One region of the Thermoanaerobacter siderophilus SR4 genome, then DNA from elsewhere that is predicted to be linked to it. Evidence: a T-box and tRNA genes for the amino acid it is inferred to sense, from the RefSeq annotation. Region 1 holds a T-box; the other regions hold tRNA genes.

Evidence for each region. The T-box of region 1 lies ahead of leuS (leucine--tRNA ligase). A T-box ahead of a tRNA ligase gene usually reads a tRNA of that ligase, here a tRNA-Leu.
Region 2: it has a tRNA-Leu gene. The T-box ahead of leuS (leucine--tRNA ligase) is inferred to sense a tRNA for this amino acid. The anticodon was not compared.
Region 3: it has a tRNA-Leu gene. The T-box ahead of leuS (leucine--tRNA ligase) is inferred to sense a tRNA for this amino acid. The anticodon was not compared.
Region 4: it has a tRNA-Leu gene. The T-box ahead of leuS (leucine--tRNA ligase) is inferred to sense a tRNA for this amino acid. The anticodon was not compared.

Annotation. Positions count from the first base shown of each region.
Region 1 covers NZ_CM001486.1:233,725-235,929, reverse strand. The annotation lists gene THESIDRAFT1_RS01185 (ABC transporter ATP-binding protein) at 1-17, shown strand, start outside; partial or broken gene THESIDRAFT1_RS01180 (ABC transporter permease) at 14-768, shown strand; T-box leader at 833-1,040, shown strand; gene leuS (leucine--tRNA ligase) at 1,105-2,205, shown strand, end outside.
Region 2 covers NZ_CM001486.1:1,697,193-1,699,397, reverse strand. The annotation lists gene tig (trigger factor) at 1-947, opposite strand, end outside; tRNA gene THESIDRAFT1_RS08325 (tRNA-Leu) at 1,120-1,204, opposite strand; gene THESIDRAFT1_RS08320 (hypothetical protein) at 1,309-1,557, opposite strand; gene THESIDRAFT1_RS08315 (ABC transporter substrate-binding protein) at 2,153-2,205, shown strand, end outside.
Region 3 covers NZ_CM001486.1:1,931,088-1,933,292, forward strand. The annotation lists gene THESIDRAFT1_RS09455 (peptide ABC transporter substrate-binding protein) at 1-1,078, shown strand, start outside; tRNA gene THESIDRAFT1_RS09460 (tRNA-Leu) at 1,273-1,360, shown strand; cyclic di-AMP (ydaO/yuaA leader) riboswitch at 1,522-1,654, shown strand; gene THESIDRAFT1_RS09465 (C40 family peptidase) at 1,660-2,205, shown strand, end outside.
Region 4 covers NZ_CM001486.1:2,409,888-2,412,092, forward strand. The annotation lists partial or broken gene hflX (GTPase HflX) at 1-1,195, opposite strand, end outside; tRNA gene THESIDRAFT1_RS11980 (tRNA-Leu) at 1,350-1,438, shown strand; partial or broken gene THESIDRAFT1_RS13090 (transposase) at 1,573-1,707, opposite strand; gene THESIDRAFT1_RS11985 (hypothetical protein) at 1,701-2,036, opposite strand; gene THESIDRAFT1_RS11990 (YmaF family protein) at 2,110-2,205, shown strand, end outside.

The DNA.
Region 1 (2,205 bases):
AGGAGGAAGTTAAATGAGTGTATTGTCTTTGACATTGGCGTCAAGTCTTGTGCTAATATCAATTTTTGTTTCTTATTACCAAAAACTGGGGATTGAAAAGGAAATAGTTATAGGTACTATAAGAGCGGTTGTGCAGCTTACAATAGTGGGATACATTTTACACTACATATTTGCTGCAAATAATGCTTTATTTACCTTGGCAATGGTGACTTTAATGATAGTAGTTGCTGGAAATAATGCTTCAAAGAGAGGGAAGGGAATACCGAATGTTTTTATTTTATCACTTTTTCAATTGCCTTAAGTGCCGCGATTACAATTTCTCTGCTTATTTTATTTGGGAATATACATTTTAGACCCCAGGAAGTTATACCTGTGTCAGGAATGATAATAGGTAATGCAATGGTGGCATCGGGGCTTGCTGTTTCAAGGCTAAAAGACGAAATAAAAAATAAGTCAGAGGAAATAGAGGCGTATTTGTCACTTGGTGCAACTTCAAGGCAAGCAGCTCAAAAAGTGATAAAGACAGCGATAAAGACAGGGATGATTCCAACAGTTGACAGCATGAAAACTCTAGGCATCGTCCAGCTTCCAGGAATGATGACAGGGCTAATATTGGGTGGAGTAGACCCTATTGATGCAGTTAAGTACCAGATAATGGTTACTTTTATGTTGGCTTCTACAGTAGCGATTTCATGTTTTAGTGTTACTTTTCTCACCTATAGAAACTTTTTTACAAAACATCATCAATTAGTGATTGATTTACAATAATATTGTTTAAAATGATATTGCATTTATTCCTATTTTGTAATAAAATAATGTACAAATCAATTTTTTAAATGCGATGAAGTGGAGCAGTAGGCATTGTAAGCTTTAAGAGAGCCGTTGGTGGGTGCAAAACGGTAGCCTAAGATGCCGAAACTCGCCACGGAGCAGGCATACTGAAGTGTAGTAGGTATGCACGGTTACCGCCGTTACAGGTTTGAGTGGGCATTATGCCAAAAAGAGTGGTACCACGGAAGTGTAAGTCTTTCGTCTCTTACGGATGAAAGGCTTTTTTTAATAAAATCGAGTTTGCTAAAAAATCATAGATAGGAGTGGAGGTTTATGGCTTACTCAGTGGATGTTGATAGAAAATGGCAAAAAAGATGGGAAGAGACAAAACTTTACAAGTTTAATCCTGAAAATGTAGATAAAAAGCTTTATTGCCTTGAGATGTTTTCTTATCCTTCGGGTGCAAAGCTTCACGTAGGGCATTGGTACAATTACGGACCTACTGATTCTTGGGCGAGAATGAAAAGAATGCAAGGCTATGAGGTTTTTCATCCAATGGGATTTGATGCCTTTGGACTTCCTGCAGAAAATTACGCGATAAAAACTGGAATACATCCTTATGATTCCACCATGGAAAACATAAGAACGATGGAAAAGCAGCTACGGGAAATGGGGGCAACTTTTGATTGGGACTATGAAGTAATAACTTGCTTGCCGGAGTACTACAAATGGACACAGTGGATTTTCCTTAAGCTTTTTGAGGCAGGCCTTGCCTATAGAAAGAAAGCTCCAGTGAATTGGTGCCCAAGCTGCCAAACTGTTCTTGCAAACGAGCAAGTTATAGACGGAAAATGTGAAAGGTGCGGCACTGAAGTTACAAAGAAAGATTTGACTCAGTGGTTTTTTAAGATAACTGCTTATGCAGAAGAACTCCTTGAAAAACTGGATGAACTTGATTGGCCTGAGAAAACAAAAATAATGCAAAGAAATTGGATTGGAAAATCGGATGGAGCAGAGATAGAATTTAAAGTAGACGGAAAAGACCTGACATTTAAGGTATTTACTACAAGAGCTGACACGTTGTACGGAGCGACGTATGTAGTCATCGCGCCAGAACACGAAATTGTAGATTTAATTACTACAGAAGAATATAAACAAGCTGTTGAAGAGTATAAAGAATACGCGAGAAAACAAAGTGAAATTGAAAGGTTGTCTACTGAAAAAGAAAAGACAGGGGTATTTACAGGGGCCTATGCTATACACCCTCTGACGGGAGAAAAACTTCCTATTTGGATAGCAGACTACGTCCTTGCAACATATGGAACAGGATGTGTCATGGCTGTTCCTGCCCATGATGAAAGAGATTATGAATTTGCAACAAAATACAAGCTTCCTATAAAAAGAGTGATAAAAGGAATTGGAGATATAGACGAC
Region 2 (2,205 bases), 1.1 Mb from region 1:
AAAGAAATATCTATTTGCCTTTCCACCATAACATCTGGTATATCAACTTTTGCATTTTCCACAACTTTCATTACTGCTTTTTCTTTCATCTCATTTTCTGCATCTAATCTATTTTTCTCTTCTAATTTCTTTCTTATGTCGGCTTTTAACTCTTCTAATGTCTCAAACTCACTTACATCTTTCGCAAACTCATCATCCAATTCAGGCAATTCCTTTTTATTTAAAGCCTTAAGAGTGACTTTAAAAACAGCCGATTTGCCTCTTAATTCTTCTACCCTATAATCTTCAGGGAAAGTTACACTTACATCAAAAGTGTCATTTACATTATGGCCTATTATTTGGTCTTCAAAGCCAGGAATAAAAGTATTGCTACCTAATTCTAATTCATAATTTTCCGCCTTGCCGCCTTCAAAAGGCTTGCCATCTATAAAGCCTTCAAAGTCTATTACAGCAATATCTCCACTTTCTGCTGCTCTTCCTTCAATAGGTATAATTCTCGCATTTTGCTGCCTTAATTTTTCTAATTCGTATTCTACATCCCCATCGTACACATCATACTCTATTTTTTCAATTTCTATGCCTTTATATTCACCTAACTCTACCTCAGGCATGACAGGTACAGTTGCTTCTAAAATCAAGTCTTTTCCTTTGCCGATTTGTAAAATGTTAATATCCGGATAATCTACTGGCTCTAAATCAAACGTTTTAAGAGCTTCCTTGTACGCTTCGTCAAAAACATACTCTACAGCATCTTCGTAAAGGACACCTTCACCATAATATCTTTCTACAATAGCTCTTGGCGCTTTCCCTCTTCTAAAACCCGGTACATTAAATTTTGAAGCATTCTTTTTAAAAGCAAAATTTAAACCCTCTTCAAACTTTTCACTTGGTATTGTAAGTTCAATCGTCGCAATACTTTTCTCTAATTTTTTAAGACTCGCACCCATTAAGTAAATCCTCCTATTCTCTTTCTTTCGTATAAAGTCTTCTAAACTTATAATATTATAACATAAAAAAACGGTGAATCAAACTCAAGTTGTCATAATTTTATGCAAAAAAAATAATGCCTACTGCATTATTTTCCTGTCAAATATATATTTTTCTCCCTTAAATTTTTATTGGTGCGGGCAAAGGGACTTGAACCCCCACGGGTAACCCCACCAGATCCTAAGTCTGGCGCGTCTGCCAGTTCCGCCATGCCCGCATATTAAAATGGTGCACCATTAGGGACTCGAACCCCAGCCCCGCTGATTAAGAGTTTACACAAGACCATTTTATCAAAGTTTTTTTAATATGTCAAGAATGCCTCTAAGCAGGATCGCATTTCCCTTTTAATAATTTTAGAAGTACTTCAGGGTCATTTTCTTTTTCAATCATTCTAGCCTCATCTTCACCTCTATGAATAATATTTCTGACTACACTATCTGCTAATTTTGAAATTTTTAGCTCGTTAATTTCTCCATATGCTTCGTACAGTCGTTCATCTTGTATTACAAATGCATGCAAAAATATCCAAGTATACGTTCCGCCGTAGGATTCCAAAAAGTTACGTTTCATTTGTCGTTAATCATGATAATAGCATTGGGGGAGTATTAGAACGCTCTCATACTGACATTATCGCAGAATACTTTTAATATGACAATATCACAGAATAATAACACATTTTTCTTTTTACTTATTGACAATGCAAAGAAAAATAAGTATAATTAAAGTAACAAGTAAATAGAAAAAAAGGCAAAGGCGCCTTTAGAAAAAAGGTGCCTTTGCCTTTTTTAATTATTAGCCATCAAATTTAAATTTCCATCAAACTTTATACCAAATATTATCCCCTAAAAAACCTTTTTAAAATATGCAGACCATTTTTATTATACCACAAATTAATTCAAATTTGAAAAAAGGGGCACAAGGAGGTGAAAATGGTTACTAATAGGACGTCCCTAATGTATACTGAATATTTTAAGAAAAATAGAGAAAAATGAGAAAATTGTAGATATGCTTTATAAAATGATTATAATTGATAGCCAGCAGAATTTGCAGTGTATTTGCACCCTTTTAAAAAGGAGAGGGGTGTAGCAGGACAGGTTATGTGCTTATAGCAAAAATGTAAGACTATTTTAAAAAAACATGAAATTTTAAAGGAGGATGGTAAGCCGTGCGTAAAGGCTTTGTTAGGGGAGTAGCGGCAGGTTTATTATCGTTTTTACT
Region 3 (2,205 bases), 840 kb from region 1:
AAATCCAATAGCTTTGTTTACTTTTCCTATTCTAGCTGAGCACCAATATAAAGGTAAGGAAGATATTTTAAATAAAGATATTGTACCTATTGGTACAGGGTCATATAAGATATCTTCTTACAGCGTTGGCAGAGAAATTATTTTTGAAAGAAATCCTTATTATAGAGGCGACAAACCTTATATAGATAGTATAGTGTTTAAAATTGTGCCTGATGAAAATGCTATGATAACATCTTTTCAAAGCAAAGAAGCAGATTTTACTTTTTTAAGTGACATAGACTGGGATAAATACAAAGAAATTTCAAACGTAAATATTTATAAATACGTTATGCAAGATTATGTATTTATGGCCCCTAATTATCAAAAGCCAGCTTTGAAAGATTCAAATGTCAGGAAAGCGATGTGTTATGGAATAGATGTTGACAAAATTTTGAGAGATGTATATTTCAGTCATGGGTTAAAGTCATGTATTCCCGTTCGCCCTGATTCGTGGCTTTATAGCAATAAAATAGTATCTCATAATTACGATATAAAAGAGGCAAATAAAATATTAGAGGAAAGTGGTTGGAATTTAGTTAAAGGGATAAGGAGCAATGGAACTTATCAGCTCAAATTTGATTTGCTGGTAAATGCAAATAATCCATATTTGATTAAAGTTGCTAAAATTATAAAGAATAATTTAAAAGATGTAGGAATTGAAATAAACATTGTACCAAAAGATTGGAGCAATTTACTAAGTTCTGTATATTCGGGTAAATTTGATTTGGTGTTAATGGAGTGGAATTTAAGTTATAATCAAGATATGTCTACAATGTTTATGACAAAAGGCAAAGACAATTTTATGGGTTATAGTAATTCTAAAGTTGATGAAATATATAGTAGAATTTTTTATGATTCAGAAGAGAATTCTTTAAAAACAGATTATCAGGCTTTGGAACAAGTTTTTTTAGAGGAACAACCCATAATTGGCCTTTTCTATATTGAAGGAGCAGTTATGGCATATGACAATGTAAAAGTTGTGGACCCTACTGGATTTAATGTTTTTAACAATATAGAAAAATGGTATATCAAAAAATAGGTATTGACACTGACCTAAAAAGATTATATAATTCATAGTGTGACGAAATTAAATAAAGCGTGCGGTGGTGGCGGAACTGGCAGACGCGTACGTTTGGGTGTACGACTACTCAGTGATGGATATTTTAATTGAAATGATTAATAGGTTTGCCACCTTGACAAACGAGTTAAGTGAGCAGTATAATAAAAACGCAGGCGGGCGTGCTGGAATTGGCAGACAGGCATGTTTGAGGGGCATGTGAGAGATAATCTCGTGTGGGTTCAAGTCCCACCGCCCGCACCATAAATAAAAGAGAAAAGAGGCGTTAAGCCTTTTATTTTTTGTCACACAAATTATTAATTTTTTATAAAATATATTAAAAAAAGATTAAAAAATTTAAGAAAATGTAATGTAAACATTGACTTTGACTGTAGGATATGATAAGATAAGACAAAAGGACAAAATATGCAATCTTGCCGAATCCGAAAGGTACGGAGGAACCGCTTTTTGGGGTTAATCTGTAGCTTTAAGCTGCAGTAGGGATACCTTCTGTCCCGCACCCGACAGCTAACTCCGGAGGCAATAAAGGAAGGAGATTTGCAGTGGATCAGCGAATAGGAAAGATGATTTTTGGAATTTCTGTGTTTGGTGCGACGCTGATTGGTAGCTCTTTTTTGAACCCAGCGTTTGCGGAAGGACTGGGAGTTGGAAAGATTACAGGCAATTATGTAAATGTGCGGACTCAAGGAAGCTTATCAGGAAGTGTCATTGCCCGCTTAAATTGGAATGACACAGTGACTGTGTTAGATAAGGAAAACGGGTGGTACAAGATAAAGCTTTCTGATGGAAGAGAAGGATGGGTTTTTGGTGAATATTTATCCGTAAGAAATTCTTCTAATGTCTCAAGAGGAGATTCGGAAAAAGCAGCAAGTGTTGGTATAGTGACAGGTAGTTACGTTAATGTGAGAAGTGAAGCGGGTTTATCTGGCAGCGTTGTAGCACAGCTTAACAAGAATACTACAGTGAATGTGTTGGGTAAACAAAATGGGTGGTATAAAATAAAGCTTTCGGACGGAAGAGAAGGATGGATTTACGGAGAATACTTAGCAGTGAGGAGCCCTTCAAGTATCTCAAGGGGTGAAGTAGAT
Region 4 (2,205 bases), 360 kb from region 1:
ACTTCGGCTTTTATCATTATCCCTTTCTCACTATAATTTTCTCCAATTATTTTTGTTTTTCTTTTAAATAATTGTATTCTTTAGTCTTATCATAAGGCAATAGAAAATTAACTACTTCCACATCTTTAAAAATTTCTCTTTCTATTGCTTGCAATAACTTATCAAATCCAATTTTATTTTTTGCAGAAATATAAACTTCTCTTTCATTTCCTTTAGGTACAACTTCCAAAAGGTCAATTTTATTAAAAACATTTATCTTAGGGGTATTAATAGCCCCTAAATCTGAAAGAACCTTTTCTACAACCTTTATCTTTTCCTCCATATCTGGTAAAGTCACATCAATTACATGAAGCAATAAATCTGCATATTTAACCTCTTCTAGCGTAGATTTAAAAGCCTCCACGAGATCGTGAGGCAACTTTCTAATAAAACCTACAGTATCAATCAAAATTACTTCTCTCCCTGAAGACAAAACAAGTCTCCGCGCAGTAGGATCAAGTGTTGCAAATAATTTATCTTCAACGTATACTTCTGCATTAGTTAAAGCATTAAGCAGCGTGGATTTTCCTGCATTTGTATACCCTACTATAGCTATCACAGGAATACGGTTTTTCTTACGCCTTTCCCTTTGTAAGCTTCTGTGCCTTTCTATTTCTTCTAACTTCTTTTCTATCGCTTTTATTCTATTCTTTATATGCCTTCTATCTGTCTCTAATTTTGTCTCACCAGGACCCCTTGTACCTATTCCTCCACCTAATCTTGAAAGTTGTCCACCAAGACCTGCAAGACGTGGCAGCCGATACTTCAATTGGGCTAATTCTACTTGTAACATTCCTTCTTTTGACTTTGCTCTTTTTGCAAATATATCAAGAATAAGATTTGTTCTATCAATAACTTTTACATTTAAAAAGTCTTCCATATTTTTAATTTGTGTACCAGTAAGTTCATCATTGACAATGACAAGGTCAACTTCTTGATTTTCAGCAAAGAATTTTAATTCTTCCAGCTTTCCTTTACCAATATAGTGAGCTTTGTCAATTGTATTGCGCTTTTGTGTCATTACTCCTACTACTTCAGCTCCAGCTGTTAAAGCAAGTTCTTTTAATTCTTCCATGCTTTCTTCATCTTCAGGTGTAGAAATAATTCCTACTAAAATAGCTCGTTCTATTTTCTTATTTCTGTTTAACTCTTCCATAACATCACCAACCTTGAAAAATGTGCTGTAAATATAAATATATCACAAATAAAGGAATTTATAAATAATGAAATAGGTAAATTAATAGCACTTTTTATAAAAAGGGTATTGAAATTTTCATTAACCTGTGATAATATATGAAATGTAGTAACTTGCCGAAGTGGTGGAATTGGCAGACGCGCTGGACTCAAAATCCAGTGGGGCTCACACCCCGTGTGGGTTCGACTCCCACCTTCGGCACCAGAAAAATCAAGAAATGTAGCCGTTAGCACTTTGCTAACGGCTTTTGGTTTTTTATATCACTTTGCAAACATTTTGCAAACATAAAAAATAAAAGCAGATAAAAATAGATAAAATAAACGTACTGGCCTCTGTTATATCGTTACCCCTAATACTACATAAGCTGCTCTATTGATAATATGACCGTCTGTTCTTACTTTGTAATGGATGGCATCCATAAATATGAAAGTGTATATCTTTTCTAATGGCCTTGATTGCCATTTTTTTAACTCTCTTTTTGCATTGGGATGAGCCACATTTCTATCAGGCTCCTTTTTGCAATCTTTTCAATTGTCTTTTCTATAATTTTGCTCTGTTTTTGCTCTTGCCTTGCTCTTTTTTCTTCTGCCCAGCCTTTTGTTTTCTCTGCAAAGTACCCATTATACTTAATGCCTTTTTGTGCAGCAAAATCTCTTACTGATTCATAATCGCCTAAAATAAATTCTTTTTTAAAATATCCCAATTGTACCTTGCCACATCGCCTCACCACCTCAAATATGCATGAAAAAAGAGCCCCTCTGACCTCCAATTTGTAACTATGCTCGTTATAATATCTTTTCATTCTATGCACTTATTTTTTTACTTAACATATAATATTATTGTTCAAAAAAATTTATTATTGGAGGTTGAATTATATGGAATTATCAATCGAGGAAATTAAAAATTATTTTGATTTCAGTAATAAAAAAGATGAAGGTCAAACTCATAACCATGAGTTTTTAGGTAGTACA